3 regions of the Lysinibacillus sp. NPDC093688 genome follow, and region 2 is predicted to be linked to each of the others. Evidence: riboswitches for the same ligand, from Rfam matches in the RefSeq annotation. Region 2 holds a riboswitch; each other region holds the start of a gene.
What was found. Region 2 has a riboswitch for thiamine pyrophosphate ahead of thiC (phosphomethylpyrimidine synthase ThiC). Riboswitches for the same ligand answer to the same signal wherever they lie in the genome.
Positions count from the first base shown of each region.

Region 1: linked by a shared signal. The riboswitch ahead of thiM (hydroxyethylthiazole kinase) and the one ahead of thiC (phosphomethylpyrimidine synthase ThiC) in region 2 are both predicted to bind thiamine pyrophosphate.
Region 3: linked by a shared signal. The riboswitch ahead of thiT (energy-coupled thiamine transporter ThiT) and the one ahead of thiC (phosphomethylpyrimidine synthase ThiC) in region 2 are both predicted to bind thiamine pyrophosphate.

Region 1 covers NZ_JBNNUX010000008.1:21,843-26,136, forward strand. The annotation lists gene mbcS (acyl-CoA synthetase MbcS) at 1-1,436, opposite strand, end outside; TPP riboswitch at 1,679-1,777, shown strand; gene thiM (hydroxyethylthiazole kinase) at 1,864-2,619, shown strand; gene thiD (bifunctional hydroxymethylpyrimidine kinase/phosphomethylpyrimidine kinase) at 2,619-3,443, shown strand; gene thiE (thiamine phosphate synthase) at 3,433-4,083, shown strand; gene ACQKN2_RS08825 (alpha/beta-type small acid-soluble spore protein) at 4,224-4,294, opposite strand, start outside.
Region 2 covers NZ_JBNNUX010000036.1:16,681-20,974, forward strand. The annotation lists gene thiC (phosphomethylpyrimidine synthase ThiC) at 1-1,576, opposite strand, end outside; TPP riboswitch at 1,900-2,014, opposite strand; gene ACQKN2_RS20640 (AEC family transporter) at 2,674-3,603, opposite strand; gene ACQKN2_RS20645 (S-layer protein) at 3,939-4,294, shown strand, end outside.
Region 3 covers NZ_JBNNUX010000025.1:21,111-25,404, forward strand. The annotation lists gene ACQKN2_RS17770 (helix-turn-helix domain-containing protein) at 1-1,290, opposite strand, end outside; gene ACQKN2_RS17775 (hypothetical protein) at 1,437-1,559, opposite strand; gene ACQKN2_RS17780 (DUF4870 domain-containing protein) at 1,608-1,940, opposite strand; TPP riboswitch at 2,066-2,173, shown strand; gene thiT (energy-coupled thiamine transporter ThiT) at 2,304-2,864, shown strand; gene map (type I methionyl aminopeptidase) at 3,393-4,148, shown strand; gene ACQKN2_RS17795 (hypothetical protein) at 4,174-4,294, opposite strand, start outside.

The sequences.
Region 1 (4,294 bases), on a different contig from region 2:
TTTATAAGTGTTTCATTACCAACTTCTCCTTCACAGAGCACAACAAACGCCTTTACGAGATTTCCACGAATCTCATCTGGACTCGCGACAACGGCAGTTTCTTTCACTGCAGGATGCTTCAATAACGCATCTTCTACCTCAAATGGGCCAATCGTATACCCAGACGATATAATGACATCATCTCCACGTCCTTCAAACCAATAATAGCCATCTTCATCTTTATATGCACGATCACCGGTAATATACCAATCGCCTCTAAATTGTAAATTTGTCCGTTCTGGATCGTTTAAATATTTTTTAAATAACGCGGGCGTTTCACAGTGTACAGCAATATCTCCAACTTCTCCGACCGCAACAGGACTTTCAAAATCATTGATAATTTCAACAGAATTACCCGGGGTAGGTTTACCCATTGAGCCCATTCTAGCCTCCATCCCTACCATTGTACCAACAAGTAATGTATTCTCTGTTTGTCCATAGCCATCTCGTACTTGTAAATTAAAAACCTCGGAAAATACTTTTATCACTTCACTATTTAAAGGTTCGCCCGCTGACACAGCCTGACGTATTGTACTTACATTGAAATCTTGTAAATTTTCAAGACTCGCCATAAATCGATATTCGGTTGGTGTGCAACACAGAATATTAATATTGAATTTTTCAATCAGTGCAAGGTAAGTACCCGCATCAAAGTGACCTTTGTAAACAAATGCTGTTGCACCACTTCCTAAAGTAGCGAGGAACGGACTCCAAATCCATTTTTGCCAGCCAGGAGCTGCTGTAGCCCATACTATGTCACCTTCTTGAACACCTAACCAATTTGGTGCAGTAGTTCGTAAGTGTGCGTAACCCCAGCTATGTGTATGTACTGCTGCCTTTGGATTGCCTGTTGTACCACTTGTATATGCTAAAAATGCAATGTCTGTACTCTTAGTTGGTGTAGAATTAAAGTAGCTTTTTGGTTGGCTTTGCATTTTTTCAAGCAATGGCTGCCAAGGTTCATGTGCATGACCAATGACAAATTGCTGTATTTCTTGTAAATTTTCAACACTATCAAATTGTTCAATATAAGGCTCAAATGCAACAACACCTTTTGCGTTAGCGTGATTGATTCGATATTCAATATCCTTAGATCTCAGCATTTCTGAACTAGGTATAATAGTTAAACCTGCCTTTAACGCCGCAATGTACACAATATACGCTTCCACTGATCTCGGTACCATAATTAAAATAACATCACCTTTTTTCAAACCTTGAGAGGTAAATACATGTGCTGCCTGATTGGCCTTTTCAAGTAAGGCTGCATATGTAATGTACTGAATTTCTCCGTTTTCGTTATAAACTAATAATGCGTTTTTGGTAGAATCCTGTGCATATTTTTCAATTTCCTCTGAAATGTTATACCATTCTGGTGCGATTAAATCTTCTCTTTTCATGGCAAATGCCCCCTTTTGTTACGCCCATTATAAAACTCAATTTTTATCATTTTCAATGGAATTCACTCTAATTCATGAAAGTCGTGACAACTATCATGCTCTGCTATATGGCATCAGTCACGTATTGCTTCTATCCATTTCAACTTGGCGTAATCGTCGCTTTCGCACAGAAAATCTGAATGAAGAAAAAAACTCCCTATTGAACACAAATGAATAATATGGTACATTTTGGTCAACTAAAAGCAAGATTGCAGGGGGACTCATTTAGAGTTGAGAAGGTAAAACCTGACCCTTTGAACCTGTTAGTTAATACTGACGTAGGGAGCAGTTCACATCGAATTACTGATGAAAGGCTCTTTTACGTGTTTTTTGCACGAAAAAGAGTCTTTTTTGCACGCTTACGTCCATCCAACGAGGAGGACTTAAATTGATATTTCAAACGATTCGTAAACAAAATCCACTTATCCATTGCATGACTAATTACGTTGTGGCTAATTTTCAAGCAAACGGCTTATTAGCAATAGGCGCTTCTCCAGTCATGGCTGATGACGGTCACGAGGTTGAAGAAATGGTCACAATCGCCTCAGGCTTATTGATCAATATCGGTACCCTAAATGAGCGAATGAAAGAATCCATGTTACTTGCAGGGAAAAAAGCAAATGCTCTTGGCATTCCCGTTATTTTAGATCCTGTTGCTGCCGGTGCAACATCTTACCGAAAACAAACGGTACAGCAATTACTGAAGGACATTAAATTTGCGGCAATACGTTGTAATATCGGAGAGCTAGCGGCAATTGCCAATGTAGACTGGCAACAAAAAGGCGTAGATAGTGGTAGTGGTTCAATTTCTGTAGAAGTTGAGGCACAGAAAGTAGCTCAACAATACAATTGTATTGTTATTGTGACCGGTGAAAAGGATTTTATTACTGATGGCACACATCAGCAATGGGTTACAGGTGGAAATGCTCAAATGACAGAAGTTACTGGAACAGGTTGCTTATTGAGTGCATTATGTTGTGCATCCTACGCCGCAGGAAATCAACCGTTTGACCAATTGCTAGAAACATTATCACTTTATAAAAAATTGGCAGAAAAAGCTGCTTCTTCTACTCGATTCATTGGCGATTTTCAAATTGCTGTATTGAATGAACTACATCGCCTTTCCAAGGGTGGTGAAGAATAGTGGATATTGTAACGACAATTGCTGGTTCAGATAGTGGCGGCGGCGCAGGCATACAGGCTGATTTAAAAACATTTCAGGAATTAAAAGTGTTTGGAACATCTGTTATTACAGCTTTAACGGCCCAAAATACACTGGGTGTATCGGGTGTATTACCAATTGAAGTGAGCTTTATTGAAAAACAACTTAGTGCGCTAATCGAGGATTTTTCAATTAGTGCTATTAAAACAGGAATGCTATTTTCCTCCGAAATCATCCAATCAATTGCACATATTTTAGCCGAAGTAAATATTCCGCTTATTGTAGATCCTGTTATGATTGCAAAAGGTGGCGAAAGTTTATTACAGCAAGAAGCAATTGAGGCATTACGAAGTGATTTGCTACCTTTAGCAACAATTGTAACGCCAAACATCCCTGAGGCCGAAACCCTTTCTGGAAGGAAAATCAATTCTTTAGCAGATATTAAAGAAGTAGCTCAGGTCTTATTACAAACAGGCGTTCAATGCGTCGTTATGAAAGGCGGTCATTTAGAGGATAAATGTTATGCTACTGATTATGTATTTTTTCAAGATGGTCGATCGTTTTCCATGCAGTCTACTCGTATTGCAACAAAAAACACGCATGGTACAGGCTGTACGTTTTCCGCAGCATTAACTGCTTTTCTTAGTCTTGGGCTACCTATAGAAGAAGCAATTGAGGAAGCTAAAAAATTTATTCAATTAGCCATAACTCATGATTTATCTATAGGTAATGGCCATGGTCCAACAAATCATTTTGCTTATCAAAACTATAAGGATTCCTGCGAGGTGATCATTCATGAAACGTGACGATCTACAGCTATATTTTATTATGGGTACAGGTAATGTTTTCAATCAGGAGCCAATAAACGTTTTAGAGAAAGCTCTCCAATCCGGAATTACAATGTTTCAATACCGTGAAAAAGGGTTAAATACACTAACTGGACAAGCATATGAAAATTTTGCTCGCAAATGTCAAAAGCTCTGTCAACAGTATCATGTTCCGTTTATCGTCAATGATAATGTAGAACTAGCTATAAAACTTAGTGCAGATGGTGTTCATATTGGCCAAGAAGATTTTCCTGTGTCGATGGTACGTGAAAAAATTGGCAATATGATTCTAGGGGTTTCTGTTCATTCACAAGCTGAATTACAAACTGCTCTACAATATGGTGCTGACTATGTAGGAATTGGTCCAATTTTTTCAACCACCTCTAAAAGCGACGCCAAACCGCCTAGTGGAACTGAATTTTTACAACAAGTTCGCAAACAATACCCGGAGCTCCCTATCGTTGCAATTGGAGGCATAAACTGCTCGAATGCACATACTGTATTTAAAGCAGGTGCAGATGGAATAGCAGTTATTTCCGCGATTTGCGAAAGTGAGGATATTTCAAATACAGTCTCTACATTTAAAGCATCTCTTATTTCTTTGCTCTCATTGAATTGAAATGGGAGGACCTGACGCTTCTCTTTCTATATAGATAAATTACTGCCCGTTAATACGGGATAAAAAATAAACAATTTAAACAAACTAAAACCAGTGCCTTTTACGGTCACTGGTTTTAATTTTAATTGCTGATTATGCAATTATTGGTTGTTTGGCATACCTTTTAATTGAGATTCTGCCATTTGTACAAGACGTTTAGTGATTTCACCGC
Region 2 (4,294 bases):
GATATTCGACTGCACGCTCTGGATCTAGCGATAGGTTGAATTGATCGCGCCAGCGGAATTCAAAGCGTGCCTTAGATAGTGCATCATCACGTTGCTGTGCCCCCGGATGCCCTTTCGCTAAATCAGCAGCATGTGCAGCAATTTTATACGTAATAACCCCTACACGAACATCATCACGATTTGGTAAGCCAAGATGCTCTTTAGGCGTCACATAACATAGCATTGCCGTACCATACCAACCTATCATCGCAGCACCAATGGCTGATGTAATATGGTCATAGCCCGGAGCAATATCTGTCGTTAGCGGCCCTAAAGTATAGAAAGGAGCTTCCTTACACACCTCTAACTGCTTGTCCATATTTTCTTTAATAAGATGCATCGGCACATGCCCTGGTCCTTCTACCATCACTTGTACATCATGCTCCCAGGCAATTTGTGTTAATTCCCCTAGCGTTTCCAGCTCCACAAACTGAGCCTCATCATTTGCATCGGCTATAGAACCAGGACGTAAACCATCACCTAAAGAGAAAGCAACATCATAGGCTTTCATAATTTCACAGATTTCTTCAAAATGTGTATATAAGAAGCTCTCTTGATGGTGATATAAACACCACTGCGCCATAATCGAGCCTCCTCGAGACACTATGCCGGTTACACGATTAGCCGTTAATGGCACATAACGTAGCAATACCCCTGCATGAATCGTGAAGTAATCAACACCTTGCTCTGCTTGTTCGATTAACGTATCACGATACACTTCCCACGTTAAATCCTCTGCCACACCATTTACTTTTTCTAGCGCTTGATAAATCGGCACCGTCCCTACTGGCACTGCGGCATTACGGATAATCCATTCACGTGTCGTATGAATATGCTTACCCGTAGATAAATCCATAATGTTATCAGCACCCCAGCGTGTAGCCCACGTCATTTTTTCTACCTCTTCTGCGATAGAAGATGACACCGCTGAATTCCCAATATTGGCGTTAATTTTCACGTGGAAGTTGCGTCCAATAATCATTGGCTCTGCCTCAGGGTGATTAATATTAGATGGTAAAATTGCACGTCCCGCCGCGATCTCTGAGCGTACGAACTCAGGATCCATATTTTCGCGAATCGCTACAAATTCCATTTCTGGAGTAATAATTCCCTTTCGTGCGTAGTGAAGCTGTGTTACATTTCCACCTTTCTTCGCACGCAAAGGCTTTCTAGATAAATCAGGAAATACATTTTCTTTTATTCGTGGATCTTCAGAATTGCGAAACCCATTATCTTCTGGCTTGATCGTACGACCTTCATATTCTTCAACGTCACCTCGTTCTCTGATCCACGCACTACGTAAAGCTGGCAATCCTTTCGTAATATCCACCTTATGCGCAGGATCAGTGTACGGGCCACTCGTATCATAAACACGCACTGGCGCATTTTTCTCTTCACCAAAGCTTCCTGTCGTCGGACTTAAAGAAATTTCACGCATTGGTACTAAAATATCTGCTCGAGATCCTTCTACGTAAACCTTTTTACTTCCTTCAAAACTTGACATAATCGTAATGTTCTTATCGCTAACTGTTGTCATAAACTACTTCGCTCCCTTTTATATTTATATAAGGACCGAATCTAGCTCACCCACAAAAATCAATTTCGCCTTGGCGTAATTGCGTCCGGATTTTGAATTGTGCCCGCACAATTCATTCCTTTTAAAATCCGTGACATCCGCCGGAGGCTTGTCTTCATTCAGCAGGCGTTTGGGCACCCACTTGATAGGAAGCTTAACCGCATACATCTCATCACCTGCAAAGATAGGAGTCTTCCGCTGAATGAAGACAAAAAGCCGAATCCAAAAAAAATTTTGGATCCGGCTAAGAATGTAAAGGTATAGTTATTGCAAATAACATAGTGTGCAATAATGGTTAACTTTCCCACGCTGGTATGAGCCAGATCAGGTCCAAAGGGTCAAGAAACCTCTATGCGTTTCCCTCTCAGCCTGACTCATCAGACTCCCCTAGTTAATACTATTAAGTTTGATGCTAGTGTAGCAGATATTGCTAATAGATGGAAGCTTCATTTGATTATTTTTGGCTTTTCATCAAAAGTTGGCGACAGCCATTGATCAATTATGCCTCGGCATAATTGCGTCTGGATTCGGCTTTGTGCCTAGGCCTGCAGATGTTTTTTGTGCGAAAGCGAAGCGTCAGCAATAACATGATGCAGGTCAATTAGCTGTTATCGCATGGATATGATGATTTTAGGCTAACATCCTATATTAATCCCTTATCGATTCCGTGTTCCACTGATGCTTGGACACTACTGAGATGGGAGACTTCTACTGAAAGAAGTTTAAACGTAAGCCATGAATTTTAGTTGATTGGAGTGAAGGCCGGGTGACTCCTCGGGGATTAGCGATAGAGGAACGAAGGCGTTATCACATCCTGTGATAACGCCTTCGTGACCAACATCGTGTTGGCCTAAGCGGCTCATCGGACGCCCCTAGGAAGCTCTGCTCTGTGCGAAAGCGAAGCGTCAGCAATTGTTTTATCTGTGCGAAAGCGTAGCGACAGCAACAACAAAGCGCCCAGCCGGAACGGAAATCAACCACACGTTTTGGTAATTAACTTATATAAGTCCCTACAAGGAGGGCTGCAATCCTATCTTTGATTCAGAAGAGCATTTAGGTTAGGTAAACAACAACTCCGCTACATAAATTACAATCGTCACTGTAATACAGCTCACAATCGTTGAAAATAAAACTGTTTGTGCAGCAGTTGCCGATTCTACGTCATATTCTAATGCTAGACTAGAGCTATTTCGCGAAGTCGGGAATGAACTAGCTATAAAAAGTGATTGTGCCACGACACCATCAAGACCAAGCGCAAAAATGATAAGCAATGCTACGGCTGGCCCTATGATTAATCGTGTAAAACAGCTAATGTATACCATCTTATTGAACATGGATTTAATTTCAAGCTGTGATAGTTGTGCCCCTAAAGTTATTAATGCTACAGCGATAAAGCCACCTGCCACATGGTCTATCGGAATTTTTACGAACTGCGGAATAGGGATATTAAAATAGTTCATAGTAACGCCGATAATAAGTGCATGAATAATAGGCATTTTGAGGAAGTCCTTCAAAATCGACATGCCTGATTTTGTTGAAGAAATTAAATTGTACAAGCCGTAAGTATAGGTCGTCATATTTTGAAATATGACGAGAATGACTTGAATCGCTACCCCAATCGGCTGGGTCACGAAAATCATTTGTGCAACTGGAATACCATAGTTGCCTGAATTAATTAGGACAACGCTATTTTTAAACACCGCAGCCTCTGTTTTTACTAAACCGAGCCCCTTTGCTAGAAAGTGACTAAGCACCATTTGGCTTCCGATAAAGAGCAGAATAAATAATGCCACTTCCCCTAGCACAGACAGCTCTATACTTGTTTCGTATAAATTCACAAAAACAGCTGCTGGCATAAAGCAATATGTAATAAGTTGAGATAACGCCTTTAAATTAAAACGAAATTTCCTTTGTAAAACTGCGCCAAGTACTAGAAGCACTAAAATCGGAGCTACAATTTGAAAAAAAATCATGCCGAGATACATCATAGCGTGTCCCCCTTTCCTCTCCTATAGTAGTGCTGTTTGTATACTCGGTCAATGCACTTCATCGTTTATTCATCCCTCATAACAAGGCCATTTTCTGAACATAACGAAACTCATCTAGTATTTTTCATCATGTTAAAACAATGACAAATGGCTCTTTTGGTTGGAAGGATGATTTATTTATTGAGATAATAAACAATTCAATCTTAAAACAAACGATACAGAAAAAGGGGCTATCACTTTATTTAAATTAATATAGTAAAATGACCCAATCGCGCACTAAATTGAAGAAATGTATGATATATTATCCATTAAATACAATGATTAGGGTGACAAAAATGAAGAATAAAATATTTTCTACTTTTATGGCTACTGCTATTACAGCAACCTTAGTAGTGCCTACGTCAACTGCAAATGCCACATCTAATGATTCATCGTTAAACCACTCAATTCACATTGATGGGCAGGTAGCTGCAGCCAAAACAAAAGGGCAAAGTGTGACCATTACCAACATTACTAAAGATAAATTACTTACATCCAATGGCCAATTTAAAATTAGTCAGTCATTGAAGCCCCTCTTAAACACATCTAATAATGCTGCATTGGCGAATGCTGAAGCTACTATAGTCGTAAAGAACGGTGAAATTACTAGTATTTCATCACTAACACTAACTAAAGCTGGAACAAAAAATAA
Region 3 (4,294 bases), on a different contig from region 2:
CTTGAAAAAAAGTTGAATGCTTTCTTTAAATTGTTCAACTGGTTCTCTTAGATTGTTCATAAATAAAAAATGATAGTGTAAATCATGTTCTGAGATAAAAACTGGTAAGGAAAATAAACGTGCTAAGCGATAAAGTAGCTTGCTAAATTGTTGCTGCTTTTTTTTAGTTTGAGCAACACCATACTTACTTCCCTCAAGCTGTAGAGTAGCGCATAAATAATGGGTCGTTTGTTGGGCTTCTTGACGTTTATAAAAGGCATTAAAATTCAAGTTTAGTAGCTGTTGTAACAAATAACCGTCATATTTGAAGGAAATTTCAAGCTCCTTTTCCTCCTCGGCTAATTGTAAGGCGAAAAGAGCACTTGCCTGTTCTACTGCAAATAAATCTAGAGGATCCATCTGTAAATGTTGATCCATAACAATCAACAGTATTCCTATTACACCCCGCTCTGTATGGATAGGGAACAAATAACTTACATACATTTCATGGTTGATTGGTATATGTACTTGATGTCGCACGCATTGTTGAACAACTGTATGAAGATGCTCTGATTCCTGCTCTTTTAAAATTTCGGTTGCAAGCTTTGCTGTTGAAGAAGATGTGACAAGTAAATCGTAAAAATCAGTGGTAATTGCTACAGACTGTCCTAGTAAGGAAGCGAGGGTATCGATCATATCGTTTAGTCGACCTCGTGTTAAAGAGACTCGTGTTAAAGCATTATAAATGCGTTTAGAGCGTTCGTTTTGAGTAAATAATTTTGCATTTTCGATGGCGATTGAGGATTGATTCGCAAATGCTTGAAGCATTGTTAAATCACTATTCTCAAACTGTGTATCTCCTGAAAAATTGACAATCGTTAACACGCCTATACATGAATTACTTTTATCAAGAAGCGGAGCACAAACAGCACTTTTTGGGTAAGTAAAATCACCGACTGCTTTTGTATAGTTTTCTTCATACTGTGGAAATAAATCGGCCATATTTTCAGTTACATCATCGCTAGTATGGAATCTAAATGCCTTTTTTTGAGAGAATACTTTTCCAGTCATCCCTTCATTTGAGGCAAGGTGAATTTTCTTCAAGTAAGCTAGATCATAACCTACAGTATGCTTAGCAATTAAACGATCTGTCTCTGTATTTAACATAAACAGCACACCTGCATCAGCACCTTTAATCACATGGAGTACTTCACTAATAAGTTTCTCTAACACTTGGTCTATATCGAGTGTTGATGTTAGGACCTGTGCAGCATTAACCAAGCTCATTAATTGTTTTTCGGTATTTATCATAAACAACTCCTCATGTGTATTGTTAAACTTTATATTACAGTGCCATATAGAAGATAGCGAACTGTTAAATAAACGAAAAAAAGAATCTGCTGAAAAAAGTAAGCAGATTCTTGTTATTAAGCCCATTTAACTTTAAAAACGTATTATTACTTATAGATGTTTTTGGAGGAATTAGCCGTTCCCTTCTTTGCAGCGATTACTTTTTTAACAATTGGAATAACGATAGGTGCTAATTTTACGGCGGTTTTGACAACTTTAGATACTTTCAAAAAATAACAGCTCCTTTTAGTACTCTCTGTTCAAGGTTGAAATGAAACTTATCGGATAACGCGAACAGCTTGAATAATATTCCAAATGACGATTCCTATTGAGACGAGAATGTAAATTGCGAATGAAACTAACCAAATGATAAGAAATGTACTGCTACCTGAATCAGGTTCAAAAGTGTTGAATGATAAAGTTGAGAAAATAAAGACTGCAAAAAATATTATTCCAAATGCGACTGGGATTAAATGTGATATTAGTGCTCGAAGAGAATGACTCTTTACGTCGTGATCTTTTGAAACAAAGTAAACTACTAATGGCACAATAAAAGGTGCGAAAAAGATACTGAGATAACTAAAGGCAGATAAAATTTTTTGGTTCTCCATAGTTGTACCTCCTTTTTTAATATTTACGCATGAAAAACAGTAAAGTTTCAAAAAATTAATGTGGAAGAGGTTGTAATCGTTATAGTGTTTGCGTACAATGAGGTTGTTCAACTAAATTAAGATGTAACGACCACAAGGGGAGCTGATGATGTCAGCTGAGACTGGGCACGTAATGCCTTGACTCTTTGAACCTGTAAGTTAACGCTTGCGTAGGGATGTGGATAGAAACCGACACTTTTACGATGTGAGGCTCTGTCCTGGCATCGTTTTTTAATAATTATTGATGCCATATAGGAACATATTTGCCAACTGATTTCTATTCCTGCTCTTGTATCCTACATCGGAACAAAGGAGAGAATAATTATGGACAATAAAAGACTTTTAATGCTTGTGGAGATTGCGATATTCGCAGCGATTGGCCTTGTGCTTGATCAGGTTTCCTTTAAAGTATGGGCACAAGGTGGCTCTGTTAGTCTCGTGATGGTTCCAATAGTGTTAATAGCATTTCGCTGGGGCCTTATTCCAGGCATGACAACGGGTTTACTCATTGGTGTTATGCAAACAATGTTTGGTGCCTATATTATACATTGGCTTCAAGGAACACTTGATTATGGTGTTGCCTTTACAGTAGTAGGCTTAGCGGCCGTTGTGCGTGGGCCAGTGCTTGAGGCTGCAAAAGATTTAAACAAAAAGAAAATGGCGCTTTATATTATTTTAGGAACGGTAATAGCGGGCTTTTTACGTTATGCAGCACATACCATTGGGGGCGCTGTATTTTTTGCAGAGTATGCTGGCGATCAAAATGCATGGATTTATTCAATTATTTATAATGGAACATATATGCTACCAGCAACGATTTTAACAGCGATTGTCGGTGTTCTGTTATTTACGGCAGCACCTCAATTAATGCAACGAAAATCATAATTATTATGCCCTTCACACGAGTGAAGGGTTTTATTTTTATTAAATTGGATGAAGGATCATTGTTTTTTAGCTCATCCCCATAACATGAGGTTGATTTCCGTTCCGGCTGGGCGCTTTGTTGTTGCTGTCGCTACGCTTTCGCACAGAGCAAAGCTTCCTGGGGGCGTTCGATGAGCCGCTTCGCTTCGCTGCAGGGTCTCGGGCCAACAGATGTTTTTTGCGCGAAAGCGTAGTGCTAACGTAGCGGCAGCAGCACCGAGGTTGGTCACGAAGGCGTTATCACAGGATGTGATGGCTTTAGCCTTCGTTCCTCTTTCGCTGATCCCCGAGGAGTCGCCCAGCCTCCACTCCAATCAACTTATGCATGGCATACGTTTTAAATAAATGTCATTCTTAACTTTTAGTAATGAGCCTGTTTTCAGCAATTTACACTTTATGATGGCATATAATATTTAGAGCGTTTAGCGTTTTATGTATAAAAAGTTATGTTATATTAAATAGAGATATTAGATGAAAGGGACGTTAAAAATGATTGTAAAAACGCAAGAAGAGATTGAAGCCTTTAAAAAAATCGGCCGTATTTGTGCTGAAATTCGTGAAGCCATGAAGGCTGCTACAAAACCAGGTGTAACAACACTTGAACTAGATGAAATTGCAGGCCGTATGTTTGCTGAGGCAGGAGCAGTTTCTGGACCTAAAGGGGAGTATGATTTCCCAGGATACACATGTATTAGTGTTAATGAGGAAGTCGCACATGGTATTCCAGGTGAACGTGTGATTAATGAGGGAGATATCGTCAATATAGATGTATCTGGTTCATTAAATGGTTACTTTGCGGATACGGGCATTTCATTTGTAGTTGGTGAAGGTTATGAGGATAAAGAAAAGCTATGTCGCGTAGCTAAAAGTGCTTTCGACCGTGCAATGACAAAAGTAAAAGCTGGATCAAAATTAAACCAAATCGGCAAAGCTGTTGAGCGTGAAGCATATGCCAATGATTTAACAGTGATAATGAACCTAACAGGTCATGGTTTAGGTCGTTCTTTACATGATGAGCCAAATCATATTTTAAATTATTATGATGCATGGGATTCTACAATTATGAAAGAGGGCATGGTACTTGCAGTCGAGCCATTTATCTCAGCGAAAGCGGAGCATATTGTGGAATCTGGTGATGGCTGGACATTCGTTACGCCAGACAAATCATTAGTTGCTCAAATTGAGCATTCAATTATCGTTACAAAAGACAAACCAATTATTTTAACTTCACTTGATGAACAATAAAAAAGCTAAAAATCCTGCTACCAATTTAATTTTGGTGGGCAGGATTTTTTTTAATAAATAATATACCGACAAGTAGCACTCCACATAAAAATAAGGCTGCCGTTGACACAAGTAGCTCATCAAAACCATTATGTAATGCGACCCCG